2 linked regions of the Prochlorococcus marinus str. MIT 0919 genome follow. The main gene of each other region encodes a partner of the protein of the gene in region 2 in a complex. Links are inferred from orthologs where the notes say so. Each region holds a gene or a part of one and is shown on either strand. Other genes may lie near its edges. The genes, in order: rpsG and tig.

Region 1 (7,415 bases), 140 kb from region 2 along the record:
CGTGCAGCAATAGGTTCTTCAAAAGCTGCTAGCGAAATAGGAGGTCTTAATCAAGTTGCATATCCAATTAATGATGTACCAGGAAACTGTACAAGATTCGTTTTTTTACAAAATATAAAAAATGAAACGCAAGGAGCAGTAGCTAGCATTGCATTTTCATTGCATTCGAATACTCCAGGATCATTATTAAATGTTCTAAAGTGTATTGCAAATTTAGGATTAAATATGAGTCGGATAGAATCACGCCCTTCAAAAAGAGAACTAGGTGAATATATATTTTTTATCGATATTGAAATAGATAATACATCAAGAGATATCAATGAAAAACTTTGCAAGGCATTAAAACCTCTTTGTGAAAATATAATTAATTTCGGCTCATATGAAAGCACTGAATTGAATTTAGAATCAATTTAACCTCTTGTCCTAAATACTCCAAATCTCATCAACCCGGTCGAAAAAGCCCATTGCATCAATAGAATAGTTGGAACCTCTCTAAGGCCTTGGTATAGCGATTTAGGCCCTAGATCAAAAAACACTTTTGGTCTTCTAATACCCTCTAATATTGAATCTTTCCAAGAAGGAATTGTAAATTTAGTCCAATCTTCCACTTCTACCAAACCTGCAGAGAAAGAACTATTCGACAAATTTTCTTTAAAGCCTTCAATGGAAGAAAAATGAGGATGAGACCATTGATGTAGTAATTGTTCAAGAACCATTTTTTCCATAAATGCAAAACTATTACTACTTTCCTCTCTTCTATTCCAATCAGCTACCGCCAGTATGCCGCCCGGACGTAATACCCTAAGCATTTCGTCTGCATAAAGTTGCTTATCAGGCATATGAGGGCCAGCTTCTACACTCCAGATTCCGTCAAAACTCCCGTTGGAAAAATCAAGATTAAGAGCATCCATAACCTGGAAACTACACATCAAATCATTTGGGGTTAACTGTCTAGCTCTTTGAACTTGCGCATTACTGATAGTTATTCCCAAGACATCAAAATTGTAATCTCTCGCCAAGATCCTAGAACTTCCTCCTATCCCACACCCAACATCCAAAATCCTTGACCCTTTGGGCAACTGATCAAGTCCGCTCCACCTTACCAATTGATGAACAAATTCAACTTTGGCTTGCTGAAAAGAAGTTTGATGAGGTTTTTGATTGTAGTAGCCAAGATGTATATGATCACCCCAAAGTTTCTCTAAAAGTTGATCATTAGTCCAAGAATCATATGCTTTAGAAACACTTTCTTTTGACTTATATTTTCTATTAGTTTTATTCCATAATAGGAATATTAAAAGAATTATTAATAATAAAAGAATCAAACTAAACATCAAGTACTGCTTGCCTCATCTGGGTTTTTCAAAGTATCTTTCAAAGCTGTTCGAGCAGCGAGTTGCTTTCGAGTTTGATCAAGCATCTCATACTCACGAAGAAGTCTTTTTGTAGTATCTTGAATTTCTAATAAATGCTGTTGCTCATTAGCTACGGGGCCCCCCAAATGAGCAGCAATCCAAAATGATAGCTCTCTAGGGATATCAGGCAATTCTTCAGGCAAATTCCTTTCAGAGTCAGTTAACTTTCCAGTAAGGGAAACAACATCTCGTAAAGCAGTTAAAACTTTTTCGGAGAGAATTTTTAATTCATTTTCATTTTCTACGGGATAATCATCTATCCATGTAACTAAAGCTGTATAGAAAGGGGCTTTCCTTGTTATCTCTAAAACTCTAAACCTTTGCTGTCCCAAAGTAATAATGTTACTGCGACCATCTTCTGAAGTTTGATGTTTAATTATTTCCGCACAACAACCAACTTCAGCAAGCCTTTTTGTGTTTGGATCAAATCTAACCACTCCGAAACGGCTATCGGCCTCTAGGACGCTCTTAAGCATCATTCTGTATCTTGACTCAAAAATATGTAATGGAAGGAACTCCTGAGGGAATAAAACAACCTCAGGGAGAGGGAATAACGGTAACTCCCTGACTGCAAGATCTGCCACAGGTAACCTCTCTACTGTAATAATCCTAATAAAATGTTCGGGATATTGAGGTTTTGCAATTTAGAGCTTAACTTCAATGTCTACACCACTAGGCAAATCAAGCTTCATCAAAGCATCTATTGTTTTGGCTGAAGGGTTATAGATATCAATAATCCTTCTATGAGTTCTTGTTTCAAAATGCTCTCTGGAATCCTTATCAACATGAGGGGACCTAAGAACACAATAAATTTTTCTCTTGGTTGGCAATGGGATAGGACCAATAGCAGTAGCAGCAGTATTATCTGCGGTCTCAATAATTTTTTCACAAGAAAGATCAAGCATACGCCTATCAAAAGCTTTAAGGCGGATTCTTATCTTCTGCTGTGCAATAGCCGTTGACATAAGGTTTCCTGCGAGCTTGCTCTATAAGAAGCAATAAAAGTTGATTTTCAAGGTTCAGAAAGAACTTTAAGAAGAACTGGACTTCTTAAATGACCAGCTTTCTAACTCTAAATGATTGCCAGGCAAAAAACCTAGCAATCATTTAGCAAAAGATCATTCAATAATCTTAGACACTACACCTGCACCAATTGTCCTGCCTCCTTCACGGATAGCAAATCTCATCCCTTGCTCAATAGCCACAGGGCAGATAAGTTCTCCAGTCATTTTAATTCTGTCCCCTGGCATAACCATTTCAACATTACTTCCATCATCACCCGTAAAGGCTGTAATTTGTCCGGTAACATCAGTAGTTCTTATATAAAACTGAGGTCTATAACCAGCAAAGAATGGAGTATGTCGTCCGCCTTCCTCCTTCTTTAAAACATAAACTTCGCCTTCAAACTTGGTATGAGGTGTAATAGAACCTTTTTTGACTAAAACCATACCTCTTTCAATATCTTCCTTTTGAATACCACGAAGAAGTAATCCAACATTGTCACCAGCCATTCCTTCGTCTAGCAGTTTCCGGAACATCTCAACTCCAGTAACTGTTGTCAAACGAGTCTCTTTGATGCCAACTATCTCAACTTCCTCACCAACCTTTACTTTGCCTCTTTCGATTCTTCCAGTTGCAACTGTTCCTCTACCTGTAATAGAAAAGACATCTTCTACTGCCATCAAGAAAGGCTTGTCAACTTCTCTTTCTGGCTCTGGGATTGAATCATCCACAGATTTCATCAATTCATCAATCTTCTCTTCCCATTTAGAATCGCCTTCTAAAGCTTTTAGAGCTGAAACTTGAACTACAGGAATATCATCGCCTGGGAAGTCATAACTACTTAGGAGCTCACGAATCTCCATCTCTACAAGTTCAATCATTTCTGCATCATCAACCATGTCACATTTGTTCAAAGCAACAACGAGTGATGGGACTCCGACCTGTTTAGCAAGGAGAATATGCTCTTTCGTTTGTGCCATTGCACCATCAGTTGCAGCAACAACGATAATTGCACCGTCCATCTGAGCTGCACCAGTGATCATATTTTTCACATAGTCAGCATGACCTGGGCAGTCAACATGGGCATAGTGGCGCCCATCTGTTTCATACTCAACATGAGCGGTGTTAATTGTGATACCACGCTCTCGCTCTTCAGGAGCACCATCAATATCTCCATAATCTTGAGCTTGGGCTTGACCCTTTTTAGCTAAAACATTTGTAATAGCTGCAGTAAGGGTTGTTTTGCCATGGTCAACATGACCGATAGTGCCAATGTTGACGTGAGGCTTGTTTCTTTCGAACTTCTCGCGGGCCATTTGTTTAAAGAATCAGGGAAATAATAGTTGATTGTGTAGAGATCAGGAATTGCCCTGATTCTTGGAAATAATCGCTTCAGCGACATTACGAGGAACTTCCTCGTAATTACTGAACTCCATTGAGAATACACCCCGACCTTGCGTCATGGATCGAAGCTGGGTGGCATAACCGAACATTTCAGCCAAAGGCACTTTTGCCTGAACTTTAGATTGTCCTTCATCAATGGACTGTCCTTCAACCTGTCCTCTTCTAGAGGACAGGTCCCCAATAATAGAACCTAAGAAATCCTCTGGGACTTCTACTTCCACTTTCATCATTGGCTCAAGAAGTACAGGATTACATTTTTTGACGCCATCTTTAAAAGCCATTGAGCCGGCAATCTTAAATGCCATTTCTGATGAGTCAACATCATGGAAAGAACCATCTACCATGGTGACCTTGACATCAATCAGCGGGTATCCAGCAAGGACACCAGACTCACATGTTTCTTTCATACCATTAGAGGCTGGACCGATATATTCCTTGGGCACAACCCCACCAACAATTTTATTAACAAATTCAAAACCAGAGCCTGGTTCCCCAGGTTCCATTTCTATAACAACATGACCATATTGACCTTTTCCTCCTGTCTGACGAGCATATTTACCTTCACCTTTAGAGCTTGAACGAATAGTCTCTCGATAGGAAACCTGGGGTGCACCAATATTTGCTTCAACTTTAAATTCTCTCAACATTCGATCAACAAGAATTTCAAGATGTAACTCACCCATACCTGCTATTACAGTCTGGTTGGTTTCTTGATCGGTACTGACTCGGAAAGTAGGGTCTTCTTCTGCTAAGGAAATAAGTGCTTTGGAAAGTTTTTCCATATCGCCTTTTGTTTTAGGTTCCACTGCAACTGAAATAACAGGCTCAGGAATAAATAATGTTTCTAAAACTATTGGATCGTCAGTAGTACACAAAGTATCCCCAGTAGTTGTATTTTTTAAACCCAATACAGCTCCTAAATCTCCAGCTCTAAGCTGATCTACTTCTTCTCTATCATCTGCTTTTAATACAACCAATCGAGAAATACGTTCTTTCGCATCTTTTGTCGAATTCAGAACATAACTTCCCTTTTCCAATACTCCGGAGTACATCCTCACGAATGTCAGCTTCCCATAGGGATCTGCCATAACCTTAAAAGCTAATGCGCTAAATGGTTCGGAATCATCAGAAGGACGACTGGCTTCCTTACCATTAGGCAAAAGACCTTGTATGGGTGGTACATCTACAGGTGCAGGAAGATAGTCAACTACTGCATCAAGAACTAATTGAACCCCTTTATTCTTAAAGGCAGAACCACATAACAAAGGAACCAAACCATGTTTTAAAACTCCTTCTCGAATCCCTCGTTTTAATTGTTCTTCAGTAAGTTCTCCATTCTCGAGAAAGTGTTCAATTAATTCTTCATCATTCTCTGCAACTGTTTCCATTAACTTAGCTCTCCATTCAGCTGCCTGAGATGACATATCTGAAGGAATTTCTGCCTCCTCAATATCTGTGCCTAAGTCATTTTTGTAGATATATGCTTTATTTCCGACAAGATCAATAATTCCCTTGAGCTCTCCTTCAGCACCTATTGGCAATTGAATTGGTGCAGCATTTGCTTTCAATCGATCTTTAATTTGTTCATAAACCTTTAGAAAATCTGCCCCAGTTCTATCCATCTTATTTACAAAGACCATCCTAGGGACTGAATATCTATCAGCTTGGCGCCAAACGGTCTCAGACTGGGGCTGGACTCCGCCTACTGCACAAAAAACTGCTATCACACCATCGAGCACCCTCATTGACCTTTCGACCTCGATAGTGAAGTCAACATGGCCAGGAGTATCAATAATATTGATCCTGTGATCCTGCCAACTCGTTGAAATAGCAGCGGCTGTAATCGTGATACCTCTCTCTCTCTCCTGAGCCATCCAATCAGTAACTGCTGCACCATCGTGCACTTCACCAATTTTGTGAACAACTCCTGAATAAAAGAGAATCCTTTCAGTAGTAGTGGTCTTTCCAGCGTCTATGTGCGCTGCAATACCAATATTTCTTACTCGTTCTAAAGGAAAGGGGCGAGCCACAATCAACGCTCCGTAGGAATATTAAAAAAGGGGATGTGACTCTACAGGTCAGCAGGCAAAAAATGGAAGTTTTTCATCGCTATATGGAGAAAACTCAATAACGGTAATGGGCAAAAGCTTTATTAGCTTCTGCCATTTTATGGGTCTCTTCCCTCTTCCTGACTGCACTGCCAGCTTCATTAGCAGCATCCATAAGTTCACCAGCAAGTTTGTGAGCCATGCTCCTGCCATTTCTGGATCTAGAAAAGTTGACAAGCCATCTCAAGGCCATTGCAGTTCCTCTTTCCTGTCTTACTTCCATCGGCACTTGATAAGTTGCTCCACCAACGCGTCTGGCTCTAACTTCAACTAAAGGAGTCGCATTTTTTACAGCCGTTTCAAATAATTCAATTGGATCGTTACCAGTTCGTTCATTAATCAAACCAAAAGCCTCTGACAAAATCCTTTGAGCAGTTGATTTCTTGCCATGCTTCATAAGCCTCGCAATCATCATTGTTGCCAAACGATTATTAAATTGTGGGTCTGGCAAGACTGGCCTTTTCTCTGCCGCGTTACGTCTAGACATAAGTGATTTTTAAATTTGAATAATTGAGTGAAAATTAATCTTTTTTAGGGGACTTAGCACCATACTTAGATCGTGATTGCCGACGATCTTTTACACCTGCTGCATCCAATGTGCCACGAATAATGTGATAACGAACTCCGGGTAAGTCTTTGACTCTCCCTCCTCTAAGCAATACGACGGAGTGCTCCTGAAGGTTATGACCAATGCCAGGTATGTAGGCTGTTACTTCGAACCCAGAAGTCAATCGCACACGTGCGACCTTTCGCAACGCTGAATTGGGCTTTTTAGGAGTGGAAGTATAGACCCTAGTGCAAACACCTCTTCGCTCTGGGCAAGAGCGCAGTGCAGGTGACTTGGTCTTACGAGTGAGCCGCTTACGCTCAGATCTAATTAGCTGTTGAATGGTTGGCATCGACGATTGGCATGAGGCCAGGAAATGGACCTTTATTCACAAACTTCCACATTACTCGGTCAACCTCCCTAAATAACAATTTTTCTAATTTAAATTGATCAAAAGCACTTATGTTCATAAAGGGCTATTAATTTAAGTAAGCCACTAGAGAATTATTTGGAGCCCTCACAGCGTCAAATAATTTCTTTAACAGGCTTATAGGATCATTTGATACGCCTAGCACTGCTTTTCGATTTGTTTCCCTCAAGCAGACAGTTTAGTTGAATTTATGCCTCTCGACTCCTGTAGTACTAATTTCCCCTACTGCGATAGCAGCTCCCCAGAAGCCTTAACCGGGGAAAGAGATGCTTGTGGAGTTGGGTTCCTAGCGCAGATTGATGGCAATCCAAGTCATTGGGTCTTACAACAAGCTCTACGCGGATTGGAATGCATGGAGCATAGAGGGGGCTGTGGAGGGGATAGTGATTCTGGAGATGGCGCAGGAATTTTATGTGAAATACCTTGGAAATACCTTGAAAATATTTGGCCTTCAGTAAGACTAAGCAATGATAGAGCCTATGGTCTTGGTATGGTTTTCATGCCATCTC
Region 2 (7,675 bases):
GCTTCAGCAAGGGCTTTTTTAGCAATTGCTACATCCAAAGGTTTCTCAAATTCAATATTTACAGCCTCAGAATGTGCTCTTAAAACTGGGACTCGAACACATGTTGCTGTGAGTGGCAATTGAGGTACACCCATAATTTTGCGAGTTTCATTAACCATCTTCATTTCCTCTTCACAGTAAGAATTTGCTGCTAAAGGTGAATTATGAAGAAAAAGGTTAAACGCTAAAGAATATGGAAGTACCTCACTTTTAACTTCTTTGTCATTCAAAACCTTTTGAGTTAAGTTTTTAAGTTCTGACATTGCTTTAGCACCAGCACCACTAGCAGACTGATATGTAGAAAGAACAACTCTTTTAATAGGAATCAAATCTGATAATGGCTTCAAAACAACAGTGAGCAAAATAGTTGTGCAATTAGGATTTGCAATCAAGCCCTGATGATTAAATGCATCTTCTGGATTAACTTCTGGAACAATTAAAGGAACATCATTATCCATTCGAAACGCACTGGAATTATCAATAAGAATTGCTCCGGAATCTTTAATAGCTTCTCTCCATTGCCTTGATATTGATCCACCGGCAGAGGCAAAAACCAGATCCAAACCGTTAAAACTACTCACTGCAACCTCTTCAATACTGAGAACTTGCGCTTTCCAAAACCTTTTTTCACCAGCCGATCGAGAAGAAGCAAGCAATCGTAAATTATTAATCGGAAAAGATCGGGCCTCTAACAAATCCAATAATTCCTGCCCAACCGCACCAGTAGCCCCTAGTACAGCAACGTTCAAAGGTCGATCAGGTAAACAATTTTTCAAAGACAAATGTGGTAGAACGAAAATTTTTGATGAACTTAAAGATAAAAATCTTTGAAAAAACCACTCAAAGATCTTCAGAAAATCTATAAAGGAACGATAGCTTTTAATAGTTTGCCTAACTCTTTCTTAATGTAATGAGCTAATGGGCTTCGTTTCTTAGTTAACCAATGAGCAATTCAACAGTAAAAGTAACAACCAAACCCCTGCCAGAGAGTCGATTAGCTGTTGAGCTGGAAATTCCTGCAGAACAATGCCAAAACAGCTTTAAAGAAGCTTTGTCGAGATTAAGCAGATCAGCCAACCTTCCAGGGTTTAGAAAAGGCAAAGCACCACAAGCAGTTCTGCTTCAGCAAATTGGAACAAAAAGAATCCAAGCATCGGCTTTGGAAAAACTGCTAGAAAGTGTCTGGAGCAAGGCTTTGAAAGATAACGATATAGAGCCTTTATGTGAACCTGAATTAGTTGGAGGTTTTGAGGCTTTATTAAATGGTTTTAACCCCAACTCAAATCTTTTGGTCACCTTAGAAACTGATATATCTCCAATCCCAAAGCTAAAAAATACCAAAGGACTCTCAGCGGAAGCAGAAACAATTGTCTTTGACGAAAAAAAAATTGACGAGATTTTAAAGCAATCTCAAAAACAGCTTGCAACCCTAATTCCAATTGAAAGTAGAGCGGCAAAAGCAGGTGATATTGCTGTAGTTAGTTTTGAAGGGAGCTTCGTAGATAATGACAATCCAATTGAAGGGGGTAAAAGTGAGTCTATGGATATTGAGTTAGAAAAAGGAAAAATGATTCCAGGGTTTATAGAAGGAATTATAAATATGAAAATAGATGAAAAAAAAGAAGTGACATGTGAATTCCCTAAAGATTATCCCCAAGAAGATGCAAAGGGAAGGAAAGCGAGTTTTAAAATTCATCTTAAAGCTTTAAAAGAAAGGGAGTTGCCACCCTTAGATGATGCTTTTGCAAAACAAACTAGTGAAAAGTCCAATATGAAAGATCTAAGGATTGAGCTAGAAGAAAGGCTAAAAAAAGATGCTATTAAAAAAACTTCTCAAAACCGTCAAGAAGCGCTTTTAAATGAACTTATTAAAGAACTAGAAGTGGAGCTTCCGAAAACACTTATCAATCAAGAGATACGCAATCTCATTGAACAAACAGCCAGGAACTTTGCGGAACAAGGAATAGATGTGAAGTCAACTTTTACCAGTGAACTTGTAAATAAATTAATGGATTCTTCAAAACCTGAAGCTATCGATAACCTTCGTCGTCACTTTGCATTAAATGCACTGGCAAAACAAGAGAGAATTGAAATTTCTGATCAAGAAGTAGAAAAGAAGTTCAAAGAAGTTCAGCGTGACTTAGCTAAAGAGAAAAATATAGACTTAAAAAGATTAAAAGACGCAGTATCTGAAGATCTACTTCATGAAAAACTCTTACTTTGGCTTGAGGAAAACAACACAATCATTGAAAAGACCTCAGACAAACCATCAAAAGCTAAGAACTCTAGTTCCAAATCCAGTGAAGGAAAAAGCTCAAAATCAAAAATAAAGGCTGATAAATCTCCTAATTCATAATGTAGGTTTTAGATTATTTCCATTCAATCATCAAAACCATTCACCCGGCCCACTAAGAAAATGAAGCATCCTATAAATAATTTTTGGCAAGGAGTGTATCCATTATCAGGCCCTGGAGTACTGCCAACTGTAGTCGAGCAATCTGGCAAAGGTGATAGAGCCTTTGATATTTACTCTCGCCTTCTCAGAGAAAGGATCATTTTTCTTGGAACTAATGTAAATGATCAAATTGCTGATGCATTAGTTGCTCAAATGCTTTTTCTTGAAGCTGAAGATCCAGAGAAAGATATTCAACTCTACATAAATTCTCCGGGAGGTTCTGTAACAGCGGGGCTAGCTATCTACGACACAATGCAACATGTTAATCCTGACATAGTTACTATCTGCTATGGCTTAGCCGCAAGCATGGGTGCTTTCTTATTGTCTGGGGGAACTAAAGGTAAAAGGATTTCTCTACCAAACTCAAGAATAATGATTCATCAACCTTTAGGCGGTGCACAAGGACAAGCAGTAGAAATTGAGATTCAAGCCAAAGAAATTCTTTTTCTTAAAGAAACCTTAAATCAACTCCTTGCAGAGCACACAGGTCAACCAATCGATAAAATTTCTGAAGACACTGACAGAGACCACTTTCTTTCCCCGCAAGAAGCGGTTGAATATGGCCTGATAGACAAAGTAATTAACAGCAACTAACTAAATAGGAATCATTAAGGAAAGCTGACGAAGCAGCAATTACTAACGATCCTATAAATAGGAGCTAACTTACTAGTCAGATCCTTTAACACTTTCAAACTCTTCTATTCTCGATGGCAAAATTTGAAGCCCATCTAAAATGTTCTTTTTGCGGAAAATCCCAAGAACAAGTTAGAAAGTTAATTGCAGGTCCAGGGGTATACATCTGCGATGAATGCATAGACCTTTGCAATGAGATCTTGGATGAAGAGTTAATCGATAATCAAGGGAAAAATAGGGAAACAGTTAATGCATCTAATAAAAATCAACCCGCAGTATCAAATACCAGTAAGCCTGCACCTACATTGGCTTCTATTCCCAAACCAATAGAAATCAAGGATTTCTTAGATAAGCAAGTGGTTGGGCAAGAAGTCGCCAAGAAAATACTTTCGGTAGCTGTCTACAATCATTACAAGAGACTTGCTTGGCAAGGGGATAGTCCAGACGAAAAAGACCTCACTACAACAAGATTGCATAAATCCAATATTTTGCTAATTGGTCCTACTGGTAGTGGTAAAACCCTTCTTGCTCAAACACTTGCAGAACTATTAGATGTTCCATTTGCTGTTGCAGATGCCACTACATTGACGGAAGCAGGTTATGTCGGAGAGGACGTTGAAAATATTCTGCTGAGGCTATTACAAAAAGCGGACATGGATATTGAACTTGCTCAAAGAGGAATTATTTATATTGATGAAATAGATAAAATTGCCCGTAAAAGCGAGAATCCATCAATAACAAGAGATGTATCAGGCGAAGGAGTTCAACAAGCTTTACTAAAAATGCTAGAGGGAACAGTTGCCAATGTTCCTCCTCAAGGTGGCAGAAAGCATCCATACCATGACTGCATTCAAATTGATACAAGTCAAATACTATTTATCTGTGGAGGGGCATTTGTTGGCTTAGAAGATATCGTCCAAAAAAGATTAGGGCGCAATTCAATAGGTTTTATTTCAACTGATAATCGGGGTCAAACTAATTTAAATAGAGAAATGGAATTAAATCAGACTCTTAACAATCTAGAACCTGATGATTTGATTCGTTATGGACTTATTCCTGAGTTCATTGGAAGAATGCCTGTTACAGCAGTTTTAGAGCCATTAAATTCAAAAGCACTTGAGGCAATTTTAAAAGAACCAAGGGATGCAGTAATTAAACAATTTAGAACTCTAATGAGTATGGATAATGTGAAATTAGATTTTGATGAAAGTGCTGTATCTGCAATTGCCAGCGAAGCTTTTAGAAGGAAAACTGGTGCACGTGCATTAAGAGGAATTGTCGAGGAATTAATGGTTGATCTTATGTATAAACTCCCATCTGAAAAGAATGTCAGTGATTTTACAATTACAAAAAAAATGGTGGATGAAATGATTACAGGTGGGAAAGTATTAAAGCTGCCTTCAAAAGAAGGAATCAATCATAAAGAGTCTGCTTAATTAAAAATCCAACAATGCATGAGCAATCATTATTTACCTCTGCACCAAAAATATCGGCCTCAACGTTTTGATGATTTAGTTGGTCAGGAATTAATAGCGACTACGCTCAAGCAAGCACTTATTAGCAAAAAAATAGCTCCTGCATACCTTTTTTGTGGTCCAAGAGGTACTGGGAAAACCTCTAGCGCAAGAATTCTTGCCAAGTCACTTAATTGCCTTAATGGCGATCAACCAACTATTTCTCCTTGTGGAAGTTGCAACTTATGCAAAGCAATCTCTAATGGGAATGCTCTAGATGTCATTGAAATTGACGCTGCTTCTAATACGGGAGTAGATAATATTCGCGATCTAATTGAAAAATCTAAATTTGCTCCAGTTCAAGCGAGATGGAAAGTTTATGTTATTGACGAATGTCATATGCTTTCGACCGCAGCATTTAATGCTTTACTAAAAACACTAGAAGAACCACCCACAAGAGTTGTTTTCATATTAGCCACTACTGATCCGCAACGTTTGTTAGCAACAATAGTCAGTAGATGTCAAAGATTTGATTTTCGTCAAATCTCACTTGAAAACTTAATACAACATTTACAAGTAATAGCTGATAAAGAAGAAATCAGAATAGATGAAGAATCCATTTCATTAATAGCTAAACGTTCACAAGGAGGTTTACGAGACGCTCAAAGTCTTCTTGATCAATTAAGTCTCTTAACTCAACCTTTAACAATAGAATCTGTATGGGAGTTTCTTGGAGAAGTTCCAGAAGAAAAGTTATTAGATCTTACTTGTTCAATCACAAATAATGACCCAGTAAGATTATTAAAGACTTCTAAAGAAATGCTAGATAATGGCAATGAGCCTATGGCAATTCTCCAGGGCTTAACATCGATCTTAAGGGATTTAATAATACAAATTACTTCCTCTAAACATCAATATTTATGCACGATATCTAAAGAATCTATTCCAAGACTTGAAGAAGTTGCCAGTCAAACTAATTTAGAAAAAGCATTACAATGGCAATTACATTTAAAAGGAGCTGAGACTCAACTTCGTCACAGTGCTCAACCACGACTTTGGCTAGAAGTAATTCTCTTAGGGATGCTTGCTAAGCAAGTTGAAAAAACTGGAGAAGTCAAAAAAGATTTGTTACCCAGGAAATTTAAGCAGCAAGAAAAATCATTATCAATAGACACACACGAAAAAAAGAATCCGATTGATAAAGACATGAATGATACATATGAATCTCCTATAGAGAAAACAGATGAAGCAATTAATCCATCAGTTCCCAGTCAAAATATAAAAGAGATTTGGGAAGAAATTCTTGCACAAATTGAATTGCCATCAACAAGAATGCTTTTATCACAACAAGCAGAATTAATTCACTTATCAGAAAATCAAGTAGAAATTAGGGTATCAAATAATTGGCTGGGGATGATACAGAGTCGCAAGAAGGTTTTAGAAAAATCAATCCTGAAAGTTTTAGGTGACTCAAGACAAATCATATTAAGTTCACAACAAGTGACAGCAAAGCCTATCGAATCAAGAGTTGAAAAGGATAAAAATGTAAATGTTAATAATCAGCAATTAATAGTTAAAAAAGAAATTAAAAATACTGATTCCAAAATTAATTCAAATTATTCTAAAAATGACCTTACAAAGAATTACAAAAAAAATCCTGATTATGATAATAATATTGATAGCAGCACAGAGCAATTTGCAAATTTCTTTAATGGCGAAATTATAACTGTAGAAGAAGACTAGTTTTAATTAAGCCCCACTATGGTTTGTTTTACTCCAAACCAATACCTTTGGCATTAAAGCCATCTTAATGGAAACCCAGGGTATCACTATAAACCAATGAACCAAATATATAACAGCAGCAACTAGACGAAAAAATCTCGGTGATGGTAACTCTGGTCCCTCAACTTTTCGTCTACAGCCACGAAAATAAGCAACACCTGAAACTGTAAATGCAATTAAAGAAAAAGGCCAGTACAAAGGCATTGAGCTTTTTAAAAAAGCAATAATTAAGTCAAAGAAAGAGACTATAGGTAAAACATATTGCAAGGAAAAAAAGCAAAATAAATCAAGCTTTTTAATAAAGTTTATTTTAGTTGAAATAAGGAATGGAAAATAATCAAAAAATCTTTGCAAACCTCCCTCTGCCCATCTATTTCTTTGTAACCAAAGAGAGGAAATAGTTTCCACTGCCTCTTCTTGAATAGGTGGGTTCCAAAGCAAACCCACATTAGCTCCAGCAATCAATAATCGGAAACTTAAGTCAAGGTCATCAGTAACAGTATCTTCATTAAAGCCACCACAATTATTCAACATATTTCTATTTAAAAGTTGACCATTTCCTCTTAATTCAACAACTCCTCCAGAGAATAAACGTCCTTGCTGGATAACAGCATCCATTGCCATCTCCATAGATTGGCAAAGAGTAAGTAGATTATTTTTGGCATTAGTGACTGACTTTCTCAATTGAACTGCTGACCATCCATGTTGTCTTGCAAAAGGAACAAGCCTTAATAAAATATCGACGTCAAATTGAGCATCTGCATCTAGGATAAAAACCCAATCCCCTCTTAATTGCGATAATGCTTCATTGAGAGCACCTGACTTGCCACCACCAGAAGATCGCGAACGATTTAAAACCTTTAAATCTGGGAAAGATTTCTTCAGTTGAATCAATAAAACAGCAGTCTTATCTTTACTACCATCATCAACAATCATGATTGTTAGCTTATCTTTTGGATACCTAATATTCATCAACCTCTTAACTAATCTATCAACAACATTTTCTTCATCTCTTGCAGATATTAATACATCAACAGAAGGAAGCGATGCATAATCATCTTCATCAAAAGGCATTAACTGCGACTCATAAAACCGTTGATCTTTTTGTTTTAAAACAATTCCTATAGCATATATCCCTAAAAAAAGAGCAATCAAAATTGCAGGCAATAATCTTATTGATGAAGGAATCAAATAAGGGATTAAACCCACAACAAAACAACAAGACAAGAACAAGACAGTCTTGTACCGGCGGTTTCCTTCATTAACAGCAGCAAAGGCCATGGAAATACCGCATCTACATGGTGACTTTAAG

The links.
Region 1: the proteins of tig (region 2) and rpsG are in contact, whole or in part, in a crystal structure (PDB 3GTY), measured with the Thermotoga maritima proteins. The link is inferred for Prochlorococcus marinus str. MIT 0919 from one-to-one orthologs. Residues at the interface, in WP_004081061.1 of Thermotoga maritima: Glu122, Val124, Val129, Leu130, Tyr133, Glu188, Gly259, Ile262, Tyr263, Glu266, Ser270, Glu273, Gln274, Glu277, Arg308, Gln311, Ile312, Ser315, Tyr316, Glu325, Arg329, Arg336, Leu363, Phe366, Trp367, Arg373, Leu377, Arg381, Leu384, Glu387; in WP_004081843.1 of Thermotoga maritima: Lys34, Lys52, Lys55, Glu59, Arg62, Gln63, Glu66, Asn67, Lys69, Val71, Arg95, Ala109, Lys110, Lys111, Gly112, Arg113, Pro114, Glu117, Glu121, Ile124, Ala125, Tyr127, Asn128, Asn129, Thr130, Gly131, Lys135, Asp139, Arg142, Met143.

The regions. Positions count from the first base shown.
Region 1 is NZ_CP114779.1:958,544-965,958, forward strand. The notes cover bases 4,682-7,415. They hold rpsG (30S ribosomal protein S7), read right to left. Parts: upstream 6,417-7,415; coding sequence 5,946-6,416; downstream 4,682-5,945. Other genes in these bases: fusA (elongation factor G), read right to left, coding at 4,682-5,851; rpsL (30S ribosomal protein S12), read right to left, coding at 6,451-6,828; gltB (glutamate synthase large subunit), read left to right, coding at 7,097-7,415. Outside these bases: pheA (prephenate dehydratase), read left to right, coding at 1-414; O5635_RS05370 (methyltransferase domain-containing protein), read right to left, coding at 411-1,334; O5635_RS05375 (LON peptidase substrate-binding domain-containing protein), read right to left, coding at 1,334-1,999; rpsJ (30S ribosomal protein S10), read right to left, coding at 2,060-2,380; tuf (elongation factor Tu), read right to left, coding at 2,534-3,733; more of fusA, read right to left, coding at 3,776-4,681.
Region 2 is NZ_CP114779.1:1,105,302-1,112,976, forward strand. Bases 195-3,188 are described here. They hold tig (trigger factor), read left to right. Parts: upstream 195-982; coding sequence 983-2,395; downstream 2,396-3,188. Other genes in these bases: O5635_RS06165 (aspartate-semialdehyde dehydrogenase), read right to left, coding at 195-821; clpP (ATP-dependent Clp endopeptidase proteolytic subunit ClpP), read left to right, coding at 2,456-3,088. Also shown: more of O5635_RS06165, read right to left, coding at 1-194; ATP-dependent protease ATP-binding subunit ClpX, read left to right, coding at 3,202-4,563; O5635_RS06185 (DNA polymerase III subunit gamma/tau), read left to right, coding at 4,582-6,324; O5635_RS06190 (glycosyltransferase), read right to left, coding at 6,331-7,644. UniProt on the Bacillus subtilis protein: Involved in protein export. Acts as a chaperone by maintaining the newly synthesized protein in an open conformation. Functions as a peptidyl-prolyl cis-trans isomerase.